DNA from 2 places in the Microbacterium sp. NPDC076768 genome. Region 2 is predicted to be linked to the other one. Evidence: predicted binding sites of a transcription regulator. Region 2 holds the regulator's gene; the other holds the start of a gene.

Region 1 (3,406 bases), on a different contig from region 2:
ATCTGCATGCCATCTTTGCGTCGCTTCACGGAAGCAAGGTGGCCAAGAGTGCCATACAGCTTGCCCGAAGCGTTGTCACGCACGGCACAGGTATTGATGATCACGACGTCAGCCTCTGCCCCAGCTTGCGCCTGAACGTAGCCAGCACTCTCCAGCGAACCGGAAAGCCGCTCCGAATCGTGCACGTTCATCTGGCACCCAAAGGTGCGCACTTCATACGATCGCTGTCTTCCGTCGGCGTCGACGGCTGCCGACGACGGGTCGATGATCGTCGGTTCGCTGCGCGGGATAGTCATGATGCTCCCATTCTACGAGCCGTTGCTGAGGGAACGGCTCGTCGAGCGTTCAGTCTGAATCGACGAAACGAACACCAGAAGTGGACCCACCGAACGTTGTTTCCCGTAGCGCCGTTTTGGCGGCCTTCATCGCCACTGAGCCGTTATATCCACGTCTCGAGAGCTGTCCGACCAGACGCCGGAGAGCCGTGTCGTGATCTAGGCGGCTGAGCGACTGGGCCTTACTCCGAGCAAACTCCAGTGCACGGTCGTCATCATCGTCTGGCAGTTGATCAAGCGCGCCTTCGATAACGTCTCGCGGGATACCCCGCTGAGCTAGTGATCGAGACAGCGCGACTCGACCCTGACCTTTGCGTTCCACGCCAGACCTCACAAGGACCTCGGCGAGAGCGAGGTCGTCTAGGTAACCACGCCGGGTGAAATCGTCGATCACATCATCAACAATCTCTCCGCTGAGACCCTGCCCTTTCAGTACCTGTCTAGATTCCGAGACCGAGAGTGACCGCGCGCGGAGCTTACGCACCAGAGCCTCCTCCGCCGCGAGACGAACCTCGTCGAGCGACGCCGTTTCCGTTTCATCAGCGCCATCTTCTGGACCACCGAGGGCGCGCAGATGAGGGACAGAATTCATCGGAGACTGTGCCGTGCTGCGAGCCCCGGTGCGTCCACCGCGCGCAGGGTGCCGGTCACTCGGGGTGCCCGCGTCCGCAGAATCTTCTAGCGGAGCCTTCGGAACAAGTGGTGTAGGAACCGACTTGGACACTCCGCCACCAAAAAGGGGAATGATGGGGGCGATCCGATCAAGATCGCCCCCACGAGAATCGTTCATCAGGCCGGACGACGCTCAGCAAGCTCATCGGCTGCCGCGGGGGCATCCCCCGGGCCTCCGAGGCCAAGCTTCTGTTTGATCTGCGTCTCGATGGCGAGAGCGACGTCAGGATTCCTTAGCAAGAAGGAACGCGCGTTCTCTTTACCCTGACCCAGCTGGTCGCCATCGTAGGTGTACCAAGACCCAGACTTCTTCACGATCGCGTGCTCCACACCGAAGTCAATCAAGCTACCTTCGCGGGAGATGCCGACACCATAGAGAATGTCGAACTCTGCTTGCTTAAACGGCGGCGCCATTTTGTTCTTTACGACCTTGACCCTGGTGCGGTTACCCACGGCGTCTGTGCCGTCTTTCAAGGTTTCGATTCGACGAATGTCCATGCGCACTGACGCGTAGAACTTCAGAGCCTTACCACCTGCTGTGGTCTCAGGGGAGCCGAAGAAGACACCGATCTTTTCACGCAACTGGTTGATGAAGATCATGGTGGTGTTTGTCTGACTCAGACCACCGGTGAGTTTACGAAGCGCCTGGGACATCAGACGAGCCTGCAGACCAACGTGCGAGTCACCCATCTCTCCCTCGATCTCAGCGCGAGGAACAAGGGCAGCCACAGAGTCAATGACAATGAGGTCGATAGCCCCCGAACGGACAAGCATGTCAGCGATCTCAAGCGCCTGCTCACCGGTGTCTGGCTGTGAAACCAAGAGCGCGTCGATGTCAACGCCAAGCTTGGCTGCATAATCAGGATCCAGCGCGTGCTCCGCGTCGATGAAGGCGGCAATACCGCCGGCACGTTGAGCGTTCGCAATCGCATGGAGAGTCAGTGTCGTTTTACCCGAGGACTCAGGACCATAGATCTCGACAATTCGACCACGCGGAATGCCGCCAACGCCGAGTGCGACATCGAGAGCAATCGACCCCGTCGGAATGACGGCTACGGGGGCGCGCTCGTCGCTACCCAGCCGCATCACTGACCCCTTGCCGAACTGGCGATCAATCTGCGCGAGTGCCGTTTCGAGGGACTTTTCGCGGTCTGCGGGTGATGGCATGGTCTGCTCCTTTTGCGCGGGTGGGGCCGCCTGTAGGCTGTCGCGGCTCTCCCGGCTGGGAAACACTCTCCGACAAGGCGTGTGGCTCTTGGGCCTGTTTCACACAGTAAGAGAGGCCACCGACATTGACATCGAGATCGCGCCTTACGTGCAGAAAAAGCCTGTTGAACTACTTGTGTAGAACACTACCCGCGCTTCGAACGAATATTCGATGACACGCCGAATATCGACGCTCGAACACCGCACACAACTGGACATGTCGCAACCGCTCAACGGCCGCGAGGTTCCTGTCGCCCTACGCCATGGCGACGCTCTGGCGGCACTTCCATCTCCGTACAGAGCGCGAGCCAGATAGATCGCGGCGGCGTGCCATCATCGAGCGCCTCGGTCGCGGTTCGTCCACCGAGAGCACCGAGACCAAGGTCGTGGACAAGCGATGAAGCTCGCGCTTGAAACTCATCTTCGACAGCGCGGAAAAATTCGCTTCGACGCATCTGCAGGACTGGTGAGGACTAGTGCAACGAAAGCTGCGGTTCAATCGACGCAACGAGGTCGTCGGGAACGACGTCAGGGAACACCTGAATACCTTCGAGCACCGAGATACGGTCACCGACCTCGCGCATGATGGTGGAGATGGGCACATCGAGCGCTTCAGCAACCGATGCGAGGATCTCGCTCGATGCCTCTTTTTGTCCCCGCTCTACCTCACTGAGATAGCCGAGCGCAACAGAAGCTTTGCTCGCAACCTGCCGGAGCGTGCGCCCCTTTTGCAGGCGGAAGTCCCTCAGCACATCGCCGATTTCTTGTCGTACAAGAATCATCGGAACCTCCTCTCCAAGTGATCGTACGAGGTTTCCCTCGATGCGACAGCCAGTCTAATACGCCTGGCTTGCCCCAAATCTACCCCTGCACTCTGTGGTTTAAGTGTGAGCACACATCTCATAACCGCCGAGCCCTCGCCACTATTCCGCAAGCGCGTCCCGCATGACGCTGAGTGCTGCGTGGATTGTCTGGTCACGAACTGAGGCTCGATCGCCAGCGAACGCGAACGACCTCACCTGGGACACCTTCGGCGTCACCACCCCAATGTGCACAGTCCCCGCTGGGTGTCCGCCAGCGGGCCCCGGACCCGCAATCCCCGTTGTCGCCACGCCTACATCGGCCGCTGACCCGTGTGCGCTCATTACTTTACGAACGCCTTCTGCCATCTGCAGAGCAACGCGCGGACACAC
Region 2 (3,406 bases):
AACGCGGTGGTCTCCGCCTCAGTACCGGCACTCACCCTGAGGTGTCCGGGAATTCCGACGTCGCGCACCAAAACACCGCGGTCATACAACTGTTGCCAGGTCGATTGCGGATCTGTAACCCCGCCAAACAGCACGAAGTTGGACCAGGACTCGTGCGGCGCGTACCCGAGGGCCTCAAGCGTTGCGGTGATGCGATCGCGCTGCTCGACAATCTCATCTACCATCCCGAGCATCACGTCAGAGTTGCGTAGCGCAGCCACGGCTGCAGCCTGGGTGAGCGTGCTCAGGTGGTACGGCAAACGGACAAGTCGGAGCGCGTCAATAATCGTGGGATCTGCCGCGAGGTAGCCCACTCTGGCGCCGGCGAAGGCGAATGCCTTGCTCATCGTGCGCGAGACCGCGAGCCGCTGACGCCCTTCAAGCAATGTCAGCGCCGAGGCAGAGTCGTGCGGAGCGAACTCCTGATATGCCTCATCGACAATGACGATTCCCCGCGCGGCCTCGTAGACGGCCTCAACAACTTCAAGACTGAGAGGCGTGCCCGTGGGGTTGTTCGGCGTGCAAAGAATGACGACGTCTGGATCTGCTGCGCGTACCTGCTCCGCCGCATCTTCTGGAGTGATCGTGTAGTCGGGTTGCCTGGTCCCCGCAATCCAACGCGCGCCCGTGCCCTGGGCGATCAGCGGATACATCGAATAGGTCGGCCCGAATCCAAAGACGGTGCGGCCTGGGCCACCAAAAGCCTGCAAGATGTGCTGCAGCACCTCGTTTGAACCGTTGCCAGCCCATATTTGCTCTGGCATCACGCCATGACCCAGGTACTCCGCAAAAGCTTCACGAAGGGCAGTGAACTCCCGGTCCGGGTACCTGTTGACATCGCGAATCGCTACGGCGATTTCATCAAGGATGTCGCTCGCCACCTCGTCAGGAACCGGATGCGTGTTCTCGTTGACGTTGAGGGCGATCGGTAGTGGAGCCTGGGGAGCACCGTACGGAGTAAGACCACGAAGGTCGTCGCGTAGCGGCAGATCGTTGAGGGAGAGGGTCACCCTTCCCATGCTAAGCCGCCAACCGAGCCAATGCCCAAACCCACTGCAAGCTGCGCAGCTGCAACCTGATTAGCTTGCGTACTGCGCCGGGATCGCGAGCGTCTGGCCGATCTGCAGTTCTCCACTGCGCAGCACGTTCATGCGAGTGATGTCTCCGATAACCTCACGCGGGTCGGTACCAGGAGCGACCGTCGTCGCGATCGACCAGAGCGTATCGCCCGGCATCACCGTAACGGTCTCGACGTTCACCGCGGCAACGTCGTCACCAGATGCGGAAGCACTTCCCCCGCTAATCGCAGCAAAGGCAATGCCAGCCGCCAGGGGAACAGAAGCAAGCCCAAGAAGCACCGCACGACCGCGACCGGTGAGCCGGAGGCGCGTCGTCGAGCCATTCGTTGCGGGGATGACCGCTGCGGTGCTGACGCTGATGCTGCTCATGCCGTGCTCCTTACGCTGTTCCGCAGTGGTGACCCCTGCGGGGAAGTTGGCGTAGCGTTCGCATTCGCGTCTCGGCCGGGAGCCGTGAATGCGAAGCTACGTTCCGAAGATATCTTCGAATTCGAATAACTGTCAAGTTTTCTTCGAAACCGAGTACTCGTTTTGCGCAACACGCTCGAACAGATCTTCCAGATTTGCCCGATTCTCGGATACGGTTTCGATAGGAACACCCCACCACGGGCCTCCGACATTCGAAGAGGGACGTCGGATTACGCACCTAAGGAGCACGATGAGCGAGAACTCTGCCCCCGAGTCGGAGTCACCGCGGACCCGCCGGCGCAAGAATCTGAGCCCCAAGCAGATGGCGATCCTCGAGGTCATTCAGCACTCGATCGCCCATCAGGGCTACCCGCCGAGTATGCGAGAGATCGGCGATGCGGTTGGTCTGAAGTCGTTGTCGAGTGTGACTCATCAGCTTGGCCAGCTCGAGCTCAGCGGCTACCTGCGGCGTGACCCTGGCAAGACGAGGGCGATGGAGGTCTTGATCGATCTGCCAGGCAGCGGCGGCGGCACGGAGAACCCAGACGATGGCGCGACCCCTGTGGGCGATGCAGCCCTGGTGCCTCTGGTGGGTCGCATCGCGGCCGGCGTGCCCATCACCGCCGACCAGCAGGTCGAGGAGATTTTTCCCCTTCCGCGTCAGCTGGTGGGCAAGGGCGACCTCTTCATGCTCAAAGTCTCTGGTGAGTCAATGATCGACGCCGCAATCTGCGATGGCGATTGGGTAGTGGTGCGGTCACAGAACAGTGCCGAGAACGGCGAGATCGTAGCAGCGATGCTGGATGGCGAGGCGACAGTTAAGGTACTGCGCCGTCGGGACGGGCACACCTGGCTTCTGCCCCGGAACTCGGCGTTCGAGCCGATCCTCGGTGATGAGGCCGTAGTGCTCGGCAAGATTGTCGCCGTGCTGCGCGCCGTCTGATCCCTTAAGCGCGACGAAGGCTCTCCCTGACACAGGGAGAGCCTTCGTTCATTTGTCGGAACCTAGACAGCCACGCTCACGTCCGCTCGCACACGGTGCGTTGCTTCGACGATGTTGCGCAACGACGCAGTGGTCTCGGCGTAGCCTCGCGTTTTCAGACCGCAGTCGGGATTGACCCACAGCTGTCGAAGGGGAATCTCTTCGACAGCACGACGCAGCAGCGACTCAACCTCTTCGACCGTAGGTACGCGCGGTGAGTGAATGTCGTAGACCCCAGGCCCGATGCCGTGATCGAAGCCTGATTGGGCGACATCGGTGACCACCTCCATGCGGCTGCGCGCGGCTTCGATTGAGGTGACGTCGGCATCAAGAGCGCGGATCGCATCGATCACCACGCCGAACTCCGAGTAACACAGGTGGGTGTGCACCTGAGTTCCTGCAGACGCACCGCCCGTCGCCAGCCGGAACGAGCCGACTGACCATTCGAGGTAGGCGGCTTGGTCTGCCTGTTTCAACGGCAGCAGTTCACGCAGCGCTGGTTCGTCGACCTGAATGATGGCGATCCCCGCGCGTTCGAGGTCTTGCACCTCTTCGCGCAGTGCCAAGGCCACCTGGTTAGCTGTGTCGCGAAGCGGCTGGTCGTCACGGACGAATGACCAGGCGAGGATGGTCACAGGACCGGTGAGCATGCCTTTCAGGTGTTTTGCTGTCAGCGACTGGGCGTACGTTGTCCAGTCGATCGTGATGGGCGCTGGTCTTGCGACATCACCCCACAGGATCGAGGGTCGGGTGGCCCGCGATCCGTACGACTGCACCCACCCGTTCTCCGTCACTGCGAAGCCTTCGAGGTGCTCAGCGAAGTACTGCACCATGTCGTTGCGCTCTGGCTCGCCGTGCACCAAGACGTCTAGGCCGAGATCTTCCTGCAGGGAGACCA

What was found. The regulator LexA, encoded in region 2, represses DNA repair genes until DNA is damaged. The targets are predictions, from matches to a motif close to TCGAACANNTGTTCGA.
Region 1: a site for LexA is predicted at 2,371-2,386, ahead of recA (recombinase RecA). Genes of this name have one in related genera too.

The regions. Positions count from the first base shown of each region.
Region 1 covers NZ_JBFBMU010000002.1:566,868-570,273, reverse strand. Annotated here, with positions in the region: gene miaB (tRNA (N6-isopentenyl adenosine(37)-C2)-methylthiotransferase MiaB) at 1-296, opposite strand, end outside; gene AB0O87_RS09130 (regulatory protein RecX) at 346-1,125, opposite strand; gene recA (recombinase RecA) at 1,125-2,174, opposite strand; gene AB0O87_RS09120 (DUF3046 domain-containing protein) at 2,444-2,668, opposite strand; gene AB0O87_RS09115 (helix-turn-helix transcriptional regulator) at 2,687-2,995, opposite strand; gene AB0O87_RS09110 (CinA family protein) at 3,137-3,406, opposite strand, start outside.
Region 2 covers NZ_JBFBMU010000003.1:388,274-391,679, reverse strand. Annotated here, with positions in the region: gene AB0O87_RS14060 (histidinol-phosphate transaminase) at 1-1,049, opposite strand, end outside; gene AB0O87_RS14055 (LysM peptidoglycan-binding domain-containing protein) at 1,119-1,487, opposite strand; gene lexA (transcriptional repressor LexA) at 1,777-2,469, shown strand; gene metE (5-methyltetrahydropteroyltriglutamate--homocysteine S-methyltransferase) at 2,532-3,406, opposite strand, start outside.